DNA from 4 places in the Janthinobacterium sp. PSRC1-1 genome. Region 1 is predicted to be linked to each of the others. Evidence: predicted binding sites of a transcription regulator. Region 1 holds the regulator's gene; each other region holds the start of a gene.
What was found. The regulator FNR, encoded in region 1, switches genes on or off when oxygen is low (the NO sensors DNR and NnrR bind a similar motif). The targets are predictions, from matches to a motif close to TTGATNNNNATCAA.
Positions count from the first base shown of each region.

Region 2: a site for FNR is predicted at 1,933-1,946, ahead of ACP7DW_RS01745 (KamA family radical SAM protein). Genes of this name have one in related genera too.
Region 3: a site for FNR is predicted at 1,396-1,409, ahead of ubiU (ubiquinone anaerobic biosynthesis protein UbiU). Genes of this name have one in related genera too.
Region 4: a site for FNR is predicted at 1,465-1,478, ahead of ACP7DW_RS18150 (bacteriohemerythrin). Genes of this name have one in related genera too.

Region 1 covers NZ_JAFCWK010000019.1:28,788-32,262, forward strand. The annotation lists gene ccoG (cytochrome c oxidase accessory protein CcoG) at 1-588, shown strand, start outside; gene ACP7DW_RS26965 (FixH family protein) at 691-1,215, shown strand; gene fnr (fumarate/nitrate reduction transcriptional regulator Fnr) at 1,219-1,977, opposite strand; gene ACP7DW_RS26975 (response regulator) at 2,217-3,475, shown strand, end outside.
Region 2 covers NZ_JAFCWK010000001.1:377,211-380,685, reverse strand. The annotation lists gene ACP7DW_RS01750 (MFS transporter) at 1-426, opposite strand, end outside; gene ACP7DW_RS01745 (KamA family radical SAM protein) at 429-1,793, opposite strand; gene ACP7DW_RS01740 (cache domain-containing protein) at 2,077-2,535, shown strand; gene ACP7DW_RS01735 (methyl-accepting chemotaxis protein) at 2,602-3,475, shown strand, end outside.
Region 3 covers NZ_JAFCWK010000009.1:47,408-50,882, forward strand. The annotation lists gene ACP7DW_RS19565 (ribonucleoside triphosphate reductase) at 1-775, opposite strand, end outside; gene ACP7DW_RS19570 (hypothetical protein) at 894-1,310, opposite strand; gene ubiU (ubiquinone anaerobic biosynthesis protein UbiU) at 1,473-2,510, shown strand; gene ubiV (ubiquinone anaerobic biosynthesis protein UbiV) at 2,520-3,416, shown strand; gene ubiT (ubiquinone anaerobic biosynthesis accessory factor UbiT) at 3,437-3,475, shown strand, end outside.
Region 4 covers NZ_JAFCWK010000007.1:393,439-396,913, forward strand. The annotation lists gene ACP7DW_RS18135 (PepSY domain-containing protein) at 1-700, shown strand, start outside; gene ACP7DW_RS18140 (hypothetical protein) at 812-997, shown strand; gene ACP7DW_RS18145 (hypothetical protein) at 1,147-1,302, shown strand; gene ACP7DW_RS18150 (bacteriohemerythrin) at 1,554-1,952, shown strand; gene ACP7DW_RS18155 (hypothetical protein) at 1,955-2,794, opposite strand; gene ACP7DW_RS18160 (TonB-dependent siderophore receptor) at 3,120-3,475, shown strand, end outside.

The DNA.
Region 1 (3,475 bases):
ACCGGCATCGATATCCGCAACGGCCTGCAGTATGAATGCATCGGCTGCGCCGCCTGCGTCGATGCCTGCAATACCGTGATGGACAAGGTCGACCGGCCGCGGGGACTGGTACGCTACAGTACCGACCATGCGATGGAAAACAACTTCAATTCGAAGCAGATCCGCCAGCGCGCCATGCGCCCGCGCGTGCTGATCTACACTTCCATCCTGGCCCTGATCATCATCGCCGTGTGTACGTCGCTGGCGCTGCGCACGCCCCTGAAAATGGACGTGATCCGCGACCGCGGTTCGATGGGACGCGAAGTGGAAGACGGCATGATCGAAAACGTGTACCGCTTGCAGATCATGAACACCTCGGAGCAAACCCAGCATTTTAAAATCAGCGCTTCCGGCTTGCCGGGCCTGACCTTGCTGACACGCGAAGAGGTGACCTTGCAGCCGACGGAAACGCTGGGCTGGCCGATCCGCCTGCGCGTACCGCACGGCGTGGGAGAAAAGGGGTCGAACAAGATTGCGATCGAATTGCACTCGCTGGACGACCCGTCGCTGCATGTGCGTGAAAGCGCGGTCTTCATCGTGCCACGTTAACAAGGAAAGGCGGACGGGGACCGGGTGCCCTCGCCGCCGCCACGAAGTTGCAGGAAGGCCGGTCCCCATGCGGGGACTGGCTGATTAAACAGGAGAAATATCATGTCCGACAGTCTCAAGCTGCAAGCCCCCGTTGCACCGTGGTACAAGCATCGCTGGCCTTGGCTGCTGATGATCGGTCCCGGCCTGTCGGTTGTCGTCGGCAGCTTCATGGGCTATATCGCGTTTACGCAGCCCGATGCGCTGGTGGTGGGCGACTATTACAAGCAGGGCAAGGCGATCAACCAGGATTTGAAGCGCGACACGATCGCCAGCGACCTGGCGATGGATACCAGCCTGTCCTATGATGTGGCGTCAGCGCGCCTGAGTGGCTCCGTGCACAGCTTCGGCAAGGCCTACCAGGGTCCGTTGCAGCTGCATCTGGCGCATGCGACCCTGCCGGAAAAGGATATCAAGCTGCTGGTGCAGCCCGATGCGGCCGGCAATTTTTCCGTCGCGCTGCCGATGCTCGAGCGCAGCCGCTGGCAAGTACTGGTGGAAAACGACAAACGCGAGTGGCGCCTGTCCGGCATCTGGACTTGGCCGCTGCAGCGCAGTATCGCGCTGCACGCCGATGAGGAACTGTAAGACTTACTTGCAGACGTCCGTGCCGGCCGTGATGGCTTTCAACTTGGCGGGCTGCAAGATCTCGATCTCGCGGTTGGACACGCGCAGCCAGCCTTCCTTCTTGAATTTCGACAATAAACGGCTGACGCTCTCGATGGTCAGTCCCAGGTAATTGCCGATTTCCTCGCGCGACATGCGCAGCTGAAATTTGCTGGCCGAATAGCCACGCGCTTCATAGCGCGAGGCCAGGTTGACGATAAAGGCGGCAAAACGCTGGGTCGCCTGCATATTGCCCAGCAACAGCATGACGCTTTGCTCGCGCGTGATTTCCTGGCTCATCATGCGGTGGAAATGGCGCAGCAGGGTCGGCATATTGCCCAGCAATTGTTCCAGGCTGGAAAAAGGAATTTCACACACTTCGCTGTCTTCCAGCGCCACCGCATTACAGTGGTGGCGATCGGCGCTGATGGCGTCCATGCCCAGCAGTTCGCCAGCCATCTGGAAACCCGTCACCTGCTCTTCACCGCCCGGATTGATCTGGTACGTCTTGAAGTGCCCCAGGCGGATCGCGTACAGGTTCTGGAACGAGTCGCCGATACGGAACAGCGAGGCGCCGCGCACGATCTTGCGACGGCGGCCGATGATCTGGTCCAGCCTGTCCATGTCGCCCACATCGAGGCCCATCGGCAGGCACAATTGATGCATGCTGCAGGTCGAGCATCGCGCACGCAACGCTTCCACGGTCACTGTGGGCATGGTGGGAGTGAGTAGCGCTTCAGTCATGTCGGTACCTTTTAGAAAATGCAATAACAAGTTTACTGCATACAGGGTTGCCGTGTGCCAATTTCACCGCATTTCGGCCGAATAAACGACGTTCTGACTTTGATTATATGGCAACATCGTCAAAAGCCCATGCGGGGCGGGCCATTTGCGCGGCACCGCTTGCAAAGTTAATGTATTGATAGGAAAATTCCTGACAGCATTATCTGCCGCCTGTGCCGCACGGTACTGAAAAGGAAATCATGAAGCCTCTCGGCATCAAAGCAAAAGTCGCGCTGGTCACCAGCCTGACCTCGATCGCCATGATCGCGCTGGTCACCATGATACAGGTGCAGCACATGCGCGCCGACTTCACCCGAGTACTGCTGAGCCAGCAGTCTGCCCTGATCACCCGCACCGCTGCCGAACTCGACGACAAGCTGGGCATGCTGCTGCAGATCGTCACCCTGACGGCCAGGCAGCAGCCGCCGGAATTGATCGCCCGGCCCGCCCAGCTGCGCGAATACTATGCGCGCCGCTCGATGCTGGTACTGTTCGACGACGTGCTGGTGCTCGACGCGCAGGGCGTCATCGTGGCCGACATGCCGGAAGTGGCGGGGCGCGCCGGCATCAACGTCGCCGAGCGCGAGTATTTCCAGACCGTGCTGCGCACGCGCCAGCCCATGATCACCGAACCGATGCTGGGCAAGTCGAGCGGCATGCCCATCGTGCAGATGGCCGCGCCCGTGCTCACCGCCGATGGCCAGGTGGCCGGCGTCGTGATCGGGGTGCTGCGCCTGTACAAGGACAACCTGCTGGGGCGCCTGCGCTCGGAAAAGATCGGCAAGAGCGGCTATTACTTCATCCTCACGCGCGGCGCCGTGCCGCGCTACGTGCTGCACCCCGATACCGACCGGCTGCTGCAGCCGCGCCTGCCGAACGCCAACCTGACCACCACCGAGTTGCTGAAGCAAGATGGCGAAGGCAGCATGGTCAGCACCAACAGCCGCGGCATCACGGCCGTCAACAGCTTCAAACGCCTGAAATCGGTAAACTGGCTGCTGGCCGCCTCGCTGCCCCTCGACGATGCCTTCGAACCGTTCGATGGCGTGCTGTACCGGCTGGTGCTATGGAGCATCCTCGCTTCGCTGCTGGCCGCGTTTATTCTGGGCTGGGTCACCGTGCGCCTGCTGTCGCCGCTGGTGCGCCTGCGCGACACGCTGCAAGCCATGCGCACCAGCGGCAGCCGTTTCACGCCCGTGCCGGTGCGGCAGCGCGACGAGATCGGCGAACTGACGGAAACGTTCAACGGCCTGATGAGCGAACGCGACCGCCTGCAGCAGGAACTCGAAGCGCGCGCGGCGGAGCTGGAACAGGAGCGCGACCGGGCCGAGGCGGCCAACCGCGCGAAGAGCGATTTCGTGGCCAACATGAGCCATGAAATCCGCACGCCCCTCAATGCCGTGCTGGGCATGGTGTACTTATTGGGCAATACCAGGCTCGATACGGAACAGCGCAAGTA
Region 2 (3,475 bases), on a different contig from region 1:
CACGGAAGGCAGGCGCGCTGGTGCAATGGCGCACGAGATCGCTTTCACGGCGGCCATGAAACAGCCGCCCAGGCCTGCCCCCATCAGGGCGCGTGCCCACATCAGCTCGGCAAAGCTGTGACCCAGGCTGAACAGCCATACCCCCAGGGCCGCCAGCGCCAGCAGCCACAGTTGCACCGTGCGGGGGCCGTAACGGTCGAGCGCCATGCCGATCGGCAGTTGCACCAGCGCAAAGGCGAGAAAAAAGGCGCTGGTCAAAAGGCCCAGCTGCGCTGGCGTCAGGGCGATGGCGCCCAGCAATTCCGCCGTCAGCACGGCATTCACGCCGCGCAGCAGGCACGACAGGTAATGCCCGAGCGCGAACGGCAGGAACACCAGGCAAAACACGGCCACCCCGGAACGCGAAGAGGCGCCGGCGCCGTGCATGCTCAGGCGGCCTGTGCCAGGCGGATGATTTTATGCGGCACCTGCGGCATAGGCTCATCCGTTTCAAAGAAAAACTTGTCGTGGCCGAATGCGGGCTTTAAATCGTCCATCCACGTCGCTTCCGCATCGAACTGCGCATAAAACGGCCGGCGCACCCAGTCCGGGTTGCGCGCCTGCAAAAATTGCAGGGCAAACAGTTTTTCGCCATTGATGGTGACGATGCCATCGATGACGATCTTGCCGGGGAACGCGCTCATGGAGGGCCCGCGCACCGTACGCGACAGGCCCGACACCATCTGGTAGGCAGCCTGGAAGATTTCATGTGCCTTCGCCAGGGGCAGTTCGAAATAGCCGCGCGGCCCCGTGTCCCGTTCGACAAACATGTAATACGGAATCGCTCCCAGGCGCGTGCCCGTCTGCCACAGCTCGGCCCAGCTAGCCGGATCTTCATTGATATGGCGGATCAGCGGCCCCTGCATGCGCAAGGTGGCGCCTGTGGAGACGATGCGTTTCACCGCTTGCTGCGCGATATCCTGGCGCAACTCGACGGCGTGGCTGTAATGGCCCATCACGGCCAGGTTCTTGCCCGCCTTGACGATGCGCTCGAACAGGCGCAGCAAATCGTCCGCATCGCGGTCCGAGACAAAACGCTGCGGCCAATACGCCACCGCCTTGGTACCGATGCGGATGTTCTGGATGTGTTCCAGGCCCGGCGCCAGCAGCGGCTCCAGGTAGGCGGCCAGTTGCCGCGTGTTCATGATCATCGGGTCGCCGCCCGTGATCAGCACATCCGTCACTTCAGGATGCAATTTCAGGTAGGCGGCCAGCTCATGCGACTCGCGCGCATCGAACTTCATGTCGTCCATGCCGACGAACTGGGGCCAGCGGAAACAGAAGGTGCAGTACGCGTGGCACGTCTGGCCCGCGCTGGGGAAAAACAGCACCGTCTGCACATATTTATGCTGCAAGCCACGCACCGGTGCATCGTTGACTTTCGGCACGTTATGCGTCATCTGCCCGGCCGGATGGGGATTCATGCCCAGGCGGATACCATGCACATAGGCATCGATGGCAGCCTTGTCACGCTGCACCAGCACGAGATCGCGCAAGTGCGCGTACTGCTCGGGCGGCAGCATGTCGCGGTGGGGAAAAACGAGGCGGTAGATGGGGTCGTCGGGGATGTTGTTCCAGTCGATCAGCTGGTCTAGCACATAGGCATTGGTGCGAAACGGCAAGACGTGCGACACCACCTGCACGGCTTCGCGTTGCTCTTCCGGCAGCCATTCCCACTGCCGCGCCTGATGAATGGTTTGCCGCGTATACGGCTTGAACTTGGGTGAAAACGGCTCGGTAATGAGTTCGGACACGATCGGCTCCTTGCCAATAAATAGCGATAACTTTCATGAAATTGACCCTATTTCGGCCAATTCCAGCCTCTTTCCCCACAGGCCATGCCAGCTCGGCATGCTGTGAAAGTCATCATAATTCTTGCCATCTGGAACCAAATTGCTACACATCAACAAGCATTCCGATGCGTTGTTCGCTGCCTACAAGCAACACCTTAGTTTGTTCCATCGCAATTTGATGGGACCGTCGACGACGTAAATTACGGCTTGGCAATACATCCCTCGATTCTCACAAGGAGCTGTCATGAAACGCTTATTCACGGGTAGCCTGCTGTGCCTGGCATTTGCCGGCGGCAGCGTCAATGCCGCCGTCGAACCAACGGAAAAAGACGCCATCGCCATGGCCGAACGGGGCGCCGCCTTCATGAAGGCGCATGGCAAGGAAGAAATGATGAAGAAAATCACGGCGAAAGACCCCGACTTCGTGCAGGGCTCGCTGTATGTGGACATGCGCGACATCAAGACGGGCATCGTGCTGGCCCACCCCATCAATCCTTCCATCGTGGGCAAGGATTTGACGGACGTGCCTGATGCGAATGGCAAGAAGTATCGCCGTGAAATCATTGAGCTGGCGCAAAAGCAGGGCAAGGGCTGGGTCGACTATCAGTACAAGAATCCCACCACTGGCAAGATCGAGCCGAAGACCACGTACATCCTGCGCGTCAACGATGTGGTGCTGGAAGCGGGGATCTACAAAAAATAAGACAGCGGCGGCGCGCGCACGCCACGCGCCGCCTGCGCTTGAAACAGCCACAGCCAGGAGTCAAGCATGCTCAATCAATTACGCATCGGACCAAAATTATTGCTGGCGCCCGCCCTGGTCTTGCTGCTGCTGATACTCAGCTCGAGCGGCGCCTGGTACGGCATGGTGCGGCAAAATGCCTCGCTGGAAAACATGGTACGCGTGCGCATCACGCATCTGAAAGCGGCCGCCGACATACTCGGCGAGGCCAAGCACGTACACGGCAATATGTACCAGTTGCTGTCGTGGACGAATGGCAGCTTCGCCAAGGCTCGCCTCGATACACTGGAGCAACAGATCAAGGCGCGTCACGCGGCCATCGGCACTGAGCTGGCCACGCTGCGCGCCACGGCCACGGGCGCCGAACGCAACCTGGTCGATGCCGCCATCACGGCCCTGGCCGGCTACCGCAAGGCCGTGCTGGAAACCATGGAAATGGCGCAGATGGACCAGTCGATCGCCACCAATTCCATGCTCAAGGCGGAAACGCAATTCGGCCAGTTCAATACGCAACTGGCGCAGCTGTCGGCCCTGGAAACGACGCTCAGCAGCCAGGCCCATGCGACGGCCAGCGCCGAGTTTCGCAGCCTGGGCTGGAGCCTGCTGCTGACCGTCATGCTCTCCATCCTGGCCTCCATCGTGGTGACCATGCTGGTGCGGCGCGCCCTGCTGGTGGAAATCCGCGGCATCGCCGACGCCGTGCAAGACCTGGCGGCGGGCAAGCTGATCGCCGGTGCGCCCAAGCAAGGCAATGACGAGATCGCCGCCACGTCGCGCGTGCTGGACCAGACCATCGCCCACCTGAACCAGACCTTGCGCACCATCATGGGCGCCGTGCAATCGATCGACACGGCGTCGCGCGAAATTGCCACCGGCAATCTGGACCTGTCGGCGCGCACGG
Region 3 (3,475 bases), on a different contig from region 1:
CATTCTCGCTATGCCAGTCGAAATCCTCGGTGATGTTATAGGTGGGGATGGGGAAGGTGAAGACGCGGCCCTTGGCGTCGCCCGCCATCATGATCTCGATGTAGGCGCGGTTGATCATGTCCATCTCGGCCTGCAACTCGCCATAGCTGAAGTCCATCTCCTGGCCGGCGATGACGGGAATCTGCTCGCGCAGGTCGTCCGGGCAGACCCAGTCGAAGGTCAGGTTGGTAAACGGCGTCTGCGTGCCCCAGCGCGATGGCACGTTGAGGTTGAAGATCAGCTCCTGCATGTACTGGCGCACGTCTTCGTAGCGCAGGCCGTCCTTGCGGATGTAGGGCGCCATGTAAGTGTCGAAGGAGCTGAACGCCTGCGCGCCGGCCCATTCGTTTTGCAGGGTGCCGAGAAAATTGACGATCTGGCCGATGGCGCTCGACATGTGTTTCGGCGGGCCCGATTCGATCTTGCCCGGCACGCCATTCAAGCCTTCATGCAGCAGGGTGCGCAGCGACCAGCCGGCGCAATAGCCGGCCAGCATGTCGAGGTCGTGGATGTGCAGCGCCGCTTCGCGGTGCGCCGCGCCCACTTCCGGCGGATACACCTGGTCCAGCCAGTAGTTGGCGATGACCTTGCCCGACACATTGAGGATCAGGCCACCCAGCGAGTAACCCTGGTTGGCGTTGGCGTTGACGCGCCAGTCGCGCCGCTCCAGGTATTCATTGATGGACGCGGCGACATCGACCTGGCCGCGCGTGGGGGAAACTGCATTCGTCGTCATGAAACCTCCAATAAACACAACATGCGGTGTTTTTATGAAGGTTATCTACTAAATGTAGTGCCGTCAAAGGTGGCGTGCAAGCGATTCGCGTATCCTTGATCCAGGTGAAAAAACCACCTCAGCCGGTTTTGTTCCAGCGCGTTTCGCGCAGGATCAGCCAGCTCGCGCAAAAGAACGCGGCGCCGCAGGCGGCGATGCTGGCGACGGAAGCGGGCAGCACGTGAGCCCAGATTTCCAGCGGCGTATAGGTGCTCCAGCTGGCCACGCGCGCATCGAACGTGACGTAATTCGCCAGCAGCCAGTAGATGGCCAGCAGGCCCGTGCAGATGGCGGCCTGACGCCGCAGCGGCAGTTGGCGGCGCGCGAACACGGCCAGCAGGAACAGCAGCAGCACGCCCGGATAGGCGCCCAGCACCTCGGGCGACAGCACGGAGATGGTGCCCGCGTCATAGCCATCGGCCGGCCCGGCCCACTGCACTTGCAGCGCGGTGAGGAACAGGGTCAGAAGGAAAATCAGCAGCGGTTTGCGGGTCATGGTTGGCAATCGAAGAGGAAGAAAAGTGGGGCATTTTACAGCCAGGTCAAGCAAGTTGAAGGTGCGCCAGCCATGCATGCATTCCTTCACCTGCGTCAAGGACTGGGCGGCATGGGCGGGGCTATAGTCTGCACCCTGAGCCGATACAGGACTGTGAACATCATGATGCTTGAAGCAACCACCGCCACCCGCGTGGCCGGACCGCTGGAACTGGTCTGCCCCGCCGGCAGCCTGCCCGCCCTGAAAGCGGCCGTCGACAATGGCGCCGACACCGTGTACCTGGGCTTTCGCGACGCCACCAATGCGCGCAATTTCGCCGGCCTCAATTTCGACGAGAAGGCCATCGCCGAGGGCGTGCGCTACGCCCATCAATATGGACGCAAGGTGCTGCTGGCGCTGAACACCTATCCGCAGCCGCACAACTGGGCCGTGTGGCGCAGCGCCATCGACCGCGCGGCGCAAGCGGGCATCGACGCCATGATCGTTGCCGATCCGGGCCTGATGGCCTACGCGGCCCAGCACCATCCGCAGCTGCGCCTGCACCTGTCCGTGCAGGGCTCGGCCACCAACTACGAAGCCATCAATTTTTACCATGAACACTTCGGCATCGCCCGCGCCGTGCTGCCGCGCGTGCTGTCGATGGCGCAGGTGGAACAATTGATCAGCAAGACGGAAGTCGAGATCGAAGTGTTCGGCTTCGGCAGCCTGTGCGTGATGGTCGAAGGGCGCTGCGCGCTGTCGTCGTATGCGACGGGCGAGGCGCCGAACACCCACGGCGTATGCTCGCCGGCGAAATCCGTGCGCTGGCTGGAAACGCCGAACGGTCTGGAGTCGCGCCTGAACGGCGTGCTGATCGACCGCTACGCGCCCGGTGAAAACGCCAGCTATCCCACCCTGTGCAAGGGCCGTTTCGAAGTCAATGACGAAGAGTATTACGCGATCGAGGAACCGGCCAGCCTGAACACGCTGGCGCTGCTGCCGCAACTGATCGCCATGGGCGTGCGCGCCGTGAAAATCGAGGGGCGCCAGCGCAGTCCCGCCTACGTGGCGCAGGTGACGCGCGTGTGGCGCGAAGCGATCGACGCCTGCCGCGAAGGCAATCCGCGCTACGCCGTCAAGCCGGGCTGGATGGCGGCCATGGACAAGCTGGCCGAAGGCCAGCAGCACACACTCGGTGCCTACCACCGCTCCTGGAAATAAAGGAAGAACATGCTAAAACTATCGTTGGGCCCTTTGCTGTACTACTGGCCGCGCGCCACCGTCTTCGAGTTTTACCAGCAGATCGCCGGCAGCGCCGTCGAGATCGTGTATCTGGGCGAAACCGTGTGCTCGCGCCGGCATGAAGTGCGCCTGGCCGACTGGCTCGATATCGCCGACCTGCTGGCCGCTGCCGGCAAAGAGGTGGTGCTGTCGACGCAGGCGCTGATCGAGGCGGGCGCCGAACTGGCGACCCTGCGCCGCATCACGGGCAATGGCCGCTATACGGTCGAAGCCAACGACATGGGCGCCGTGCATTGCATGGAAAAGGGCACGTCCTTCGTCGCCGGTCCCCATCTGAACCTGTTCAATGGCCCCAGCCTGCAACTGCTGGCGCGCCTGGGCGCGCGGCGCTGGGTGATGCCGCTGGAAATGGGGCAGACGGCGCTGGCCGAGATGCAGCGCCAGAAACCGGAAGGGCTGGAGACGGAAGTGTTCGCCTACGGCCGCATGCCGCTGGCGTTTTCCGCGCGCTGCTTCACGGCGCGCAACCGCAACCTGCCGAAGGACGACTGCGGCTACAGCTGCCTGGAAGAGCCGGACGGCCTGCTGCTGCGCACGCGCGACGAGGTGCCCTTCCTCGTACTGAACGGCACGCAGACGCAGTCGGCGCTGGTCTACAACCTGGTGCGCGAACTCGACGCCATGCGCGACATGGGCGTGGCGGTGGCGCGCATCAGCCCGCAGGCCCTGCATACGGAACAAGTCATCGCCATTTTCGACCGCGCCCGCCGCGGCCAGGTCAGCGGCGTGGGCGCCCAGGCCCAGCTGGCGGCCTGCCAGCCGGCCGGCGCCTGCGACGGCTACTGGCACGGCCAGCCCGGCATGGAACAGCACGCCGCTCATTGAACGCATCGAAAGGAAGCACCATGCAAGATCAACTGGAAAGATTGCCCATCCCGGCCAAG
Region 4 (3,475 bases), on a different contig from region 1:
AGCGGGCGCGCTGGCCGAAATCATCGGATGCAACGCCGATGGCAGCGAGGGTGACGCGCAGGGAGAGCATAAAGCCCGGCATGCGCCGCGCAGCTACTCGCTCGCTTCGCTGCCATCCGATGGCGAACTGCAGTTGCTGGTGCGCCAGGAGCGCCATGCGGGCAGCGAAAACGAGGGGTACGGCCTGTGTTCCGGCTGGCTCACGCGTTTCGCCCCGCCAGGCGCCATCATCCGCCTGCGCCTGCAAGCCAATCCCGCCTTCGCCCCCGCCCTGGTCGACGTGCCCTGCATTTTTATCGGCAACGGTTCCGGCCTGGCGGGCCTGCGTGCGCACCTGCGCGCGCGCCAGCGGGCGGGGCTGGCACGCAACTGGCTGCTGTTTGGCGAACGGCAGCGAGCTTTTGACAGCGTCTGCGGCGAAGAGTTGCAAGGCTGGCTGAACGCTGGCCACCTGGCGCGCCTGGACCGTGTATTCTCGCGCGATGGTGACGAAGGTGGCAAACGTGAATACGTGCAGGACCGCCTGCGCACCAGCACGGCTGAACTGCGCGACTGGCTGGCGCAAGGCGCCATCGTCTACGTATGCGGCAGCCTGCACGGCATGGCGGCAGGAATCGATGCTGTGCTGCAAGAAGTGCTGGGCCAGGAGGGACTCGACGCCCTGCTGGCGGCGGGACGCTACCGCCGCGACGTGTATTGATATACGTCAATCTGCCTCCGGCGCCGCCCGGCTATGTGGGCGGGCGCACAGTCAGCACCAGCCATCGGACTAGAGTGGAGGCATTCCCACCCACCGTCTGCGAGGCACCCCATGAAAAACCCCTGGATGAGCATGTACCTGAGCGCCGCCAACCGCATCGCCAACACGGCGCGCGGCCACGCCACGGCCGCCGTCAAGCGTGAAGCGGCGAAAAATACACGGCAGTTGACGCAAGTGTGGTTCGATTCCTTCCTGCCGCCAACTGGCAAGCCACGACGCAGCCGCAAGGCCAAATAAGCCCCTGGCAACAGGCGAACTGGTGCGGTGCATCACAGCAATTCGTTGACGTCTCCATCAGATGAACTAAACTGCAAGCATGGTAGTACATAAGAAGTGACCGGCAGACGCCGCATCCCCGCGCGCCACCGGGACACCGGGAGACGACCATGTTGACGCTCAAAGTGCTGGCCTGCCTTGCCCTGTCTGCCTTGCTGCTTGTGCCCCTCGTGTTGAGGGATACGATGCAGACGTCGGCCGGGCAGCAGATGCAGGTGCCGAATGTCGATGCGCATGCCATGTGGAGCCATTGGCCTCGGCAATAAGGCGCGGCTGAGAAAACACCGCTGACTGCGTTGCCAGCGGCGTTTTTCAGCGGCGCTCGGTAACGTGCATCATCGATGAAAACCGCTTTGTTGCGGTTGGGGAATTGTTCCTTCTCGCATTTGTTTTTGTCTCGTTTTCCCCATCCCCTCTTCAACAAACTTTTGATCCAGATCATGGATTTCCCCCTTTGCTGCGGCCACACTGGAGCAGTCCGCTTCACATCGCGACGGACTTAACCGGGAGCATCGGCATGGGTATATCGGCTTGGAAAGATGAGATGGCGCTGGGCGTTCCCGCCATCGACGAGGCACATGAGGCGCTGTTTCAGGAGCTGGCGCGGCTGGGGCAGTTGAGCGACCAGCATTTCAGCGTGGCGTTTCGCGAGCTGATTGCGGCCGTCGAGCGCGATTTCCGCGAGGAAGAGGATTTGATGGAACAAATCGCCTTCCCCTCGCTGGCGAATCACCGCGAACAGCATGCGCGCGTGCTCAGCGGCTTGCACCATGCGTGGGCCGCCGTCGATGAAGGCGACCTGGAACAGGGACGCCATGCGCTGTCGCTGCTGCCGCAATGGCTGATCTTCCACCAGGCCACCATGGACCTGGCCCTGGCGGCGGCCCTGGAGCTGGTGCAGCGCCAGCCCAACTAGATCTACAGCAGCAGCACCGTGGCTTGCTCGGGCAGGACGACGCGGTAGTGTCCCGGATATTTGTCTTCGCCGTCGAAAATCTTGCAAAACACGGGCTGATTGATGTCGTTGACGGCCGGTTCATTCATGGGCAAGGTGGCGATCATCTGCTCGCCATCCATCAGCTGCAAGGCGCTGCCCCGCTCGGTCGCGCAAAAGGCCAGCGATTGCACATCGCTGGCGAACGGCCGCTTGTACCACGGCGTGATGGCCCGCACGGCGCGCCGCGCGTCGCGCAGGACTTGCCCCACGCGCGTGACATTCCACGCATCGCGCGCCACGGACGGCTGCAGCACGATATTGGCCGTCAGCTCGCCTCGCCCCTTGTTCACCAGGAAAGTGCCATCTTGCGCGGCGACGTCGTCGTTGAGCGGCACGACAAACACGCCACCGGCAGACACCTTGATCGGCACGGCAGCACCATTGCCTTGCAGGGCCACGCGCACATCGTCGATGGTGGCGCTGAGCTTGGCGGGAATCAGGCGCAGGGCCATGACCACGCTGCCACTCGACACTTGCCACACCTTCCTGGCCGTCAGATAACTCTCGCGGTAAGCCATGAAACGGATGCGCGGCACCTTGGCGTCGCTATTGGCCGTGATCGTCACCGTTTGCGATGGCAAGGCGTCCTCCGCGGGCGCCGGCGCCGCCGACGCAGCAGCTGTGGCGGATGCGGCATCCATGGCGGGCGGCACGCTGGCGCTGTGCAGCGGCGCGGGAACAGCCGGCGGCGGCGCGTGTTCCTGGGCTTGCCCCAGCGACACGACACACAACCATCCGGCACAAGCGATCCATGTACGCATGCATTTCTTTCAATGAGGAAAATATTTTATCAGCGCCTGCATTATCGCAGAAGGCCAGCCTGCGCGCCGCCCTTGGCCTGTCTGCACTCTGTTGGTGCGCACGCTTGATTATTTGGCAAATACAGCCTATATTGATAATGATTCTTATTCACAAAGTGAGGGGAAGCGCGCACCCTTCTTTTCCACTGCCCGACCGCGCCGGGCCTTGCGGTGGAACTGCTATCCAAGCCAGACCACGGGCCAGCCTCATGCCATCCCCCCAGCTACTGCGCACCTCGCCAGACGAGATAGGAACACACACGACTAAAAATACTCCAGGAAAATGATGCAATCGACCACCGCCTTCTCTTCTTCGCGCCAGCCCGCCTTGCGCCCCCTCCCCCGTTTATTACACATCAGCCTGCTCAGCCTTGCCGCTGGCGTGGCCCTGCCGGCCCAGGCCGCCGAAGCCGCGCCGGCCGACGTCACCATGCCGGCCGTCACCGTGACCGGCCAGTCGACAGCGACGACGGAAGGCACGCAATCGTACACGGCAGGCGAAACGCGCAGTGCCACGCGCATGGACCTGTCCTTGCGCGAGACGCCGCAATCGGTCAGCGTCATCACGCGCCAGCTGCTCGACGACCTGGGCGCCGTGCGCCTGGACCAGGCGCTGGCGCAGACGACAGGCATCCAGGTGGG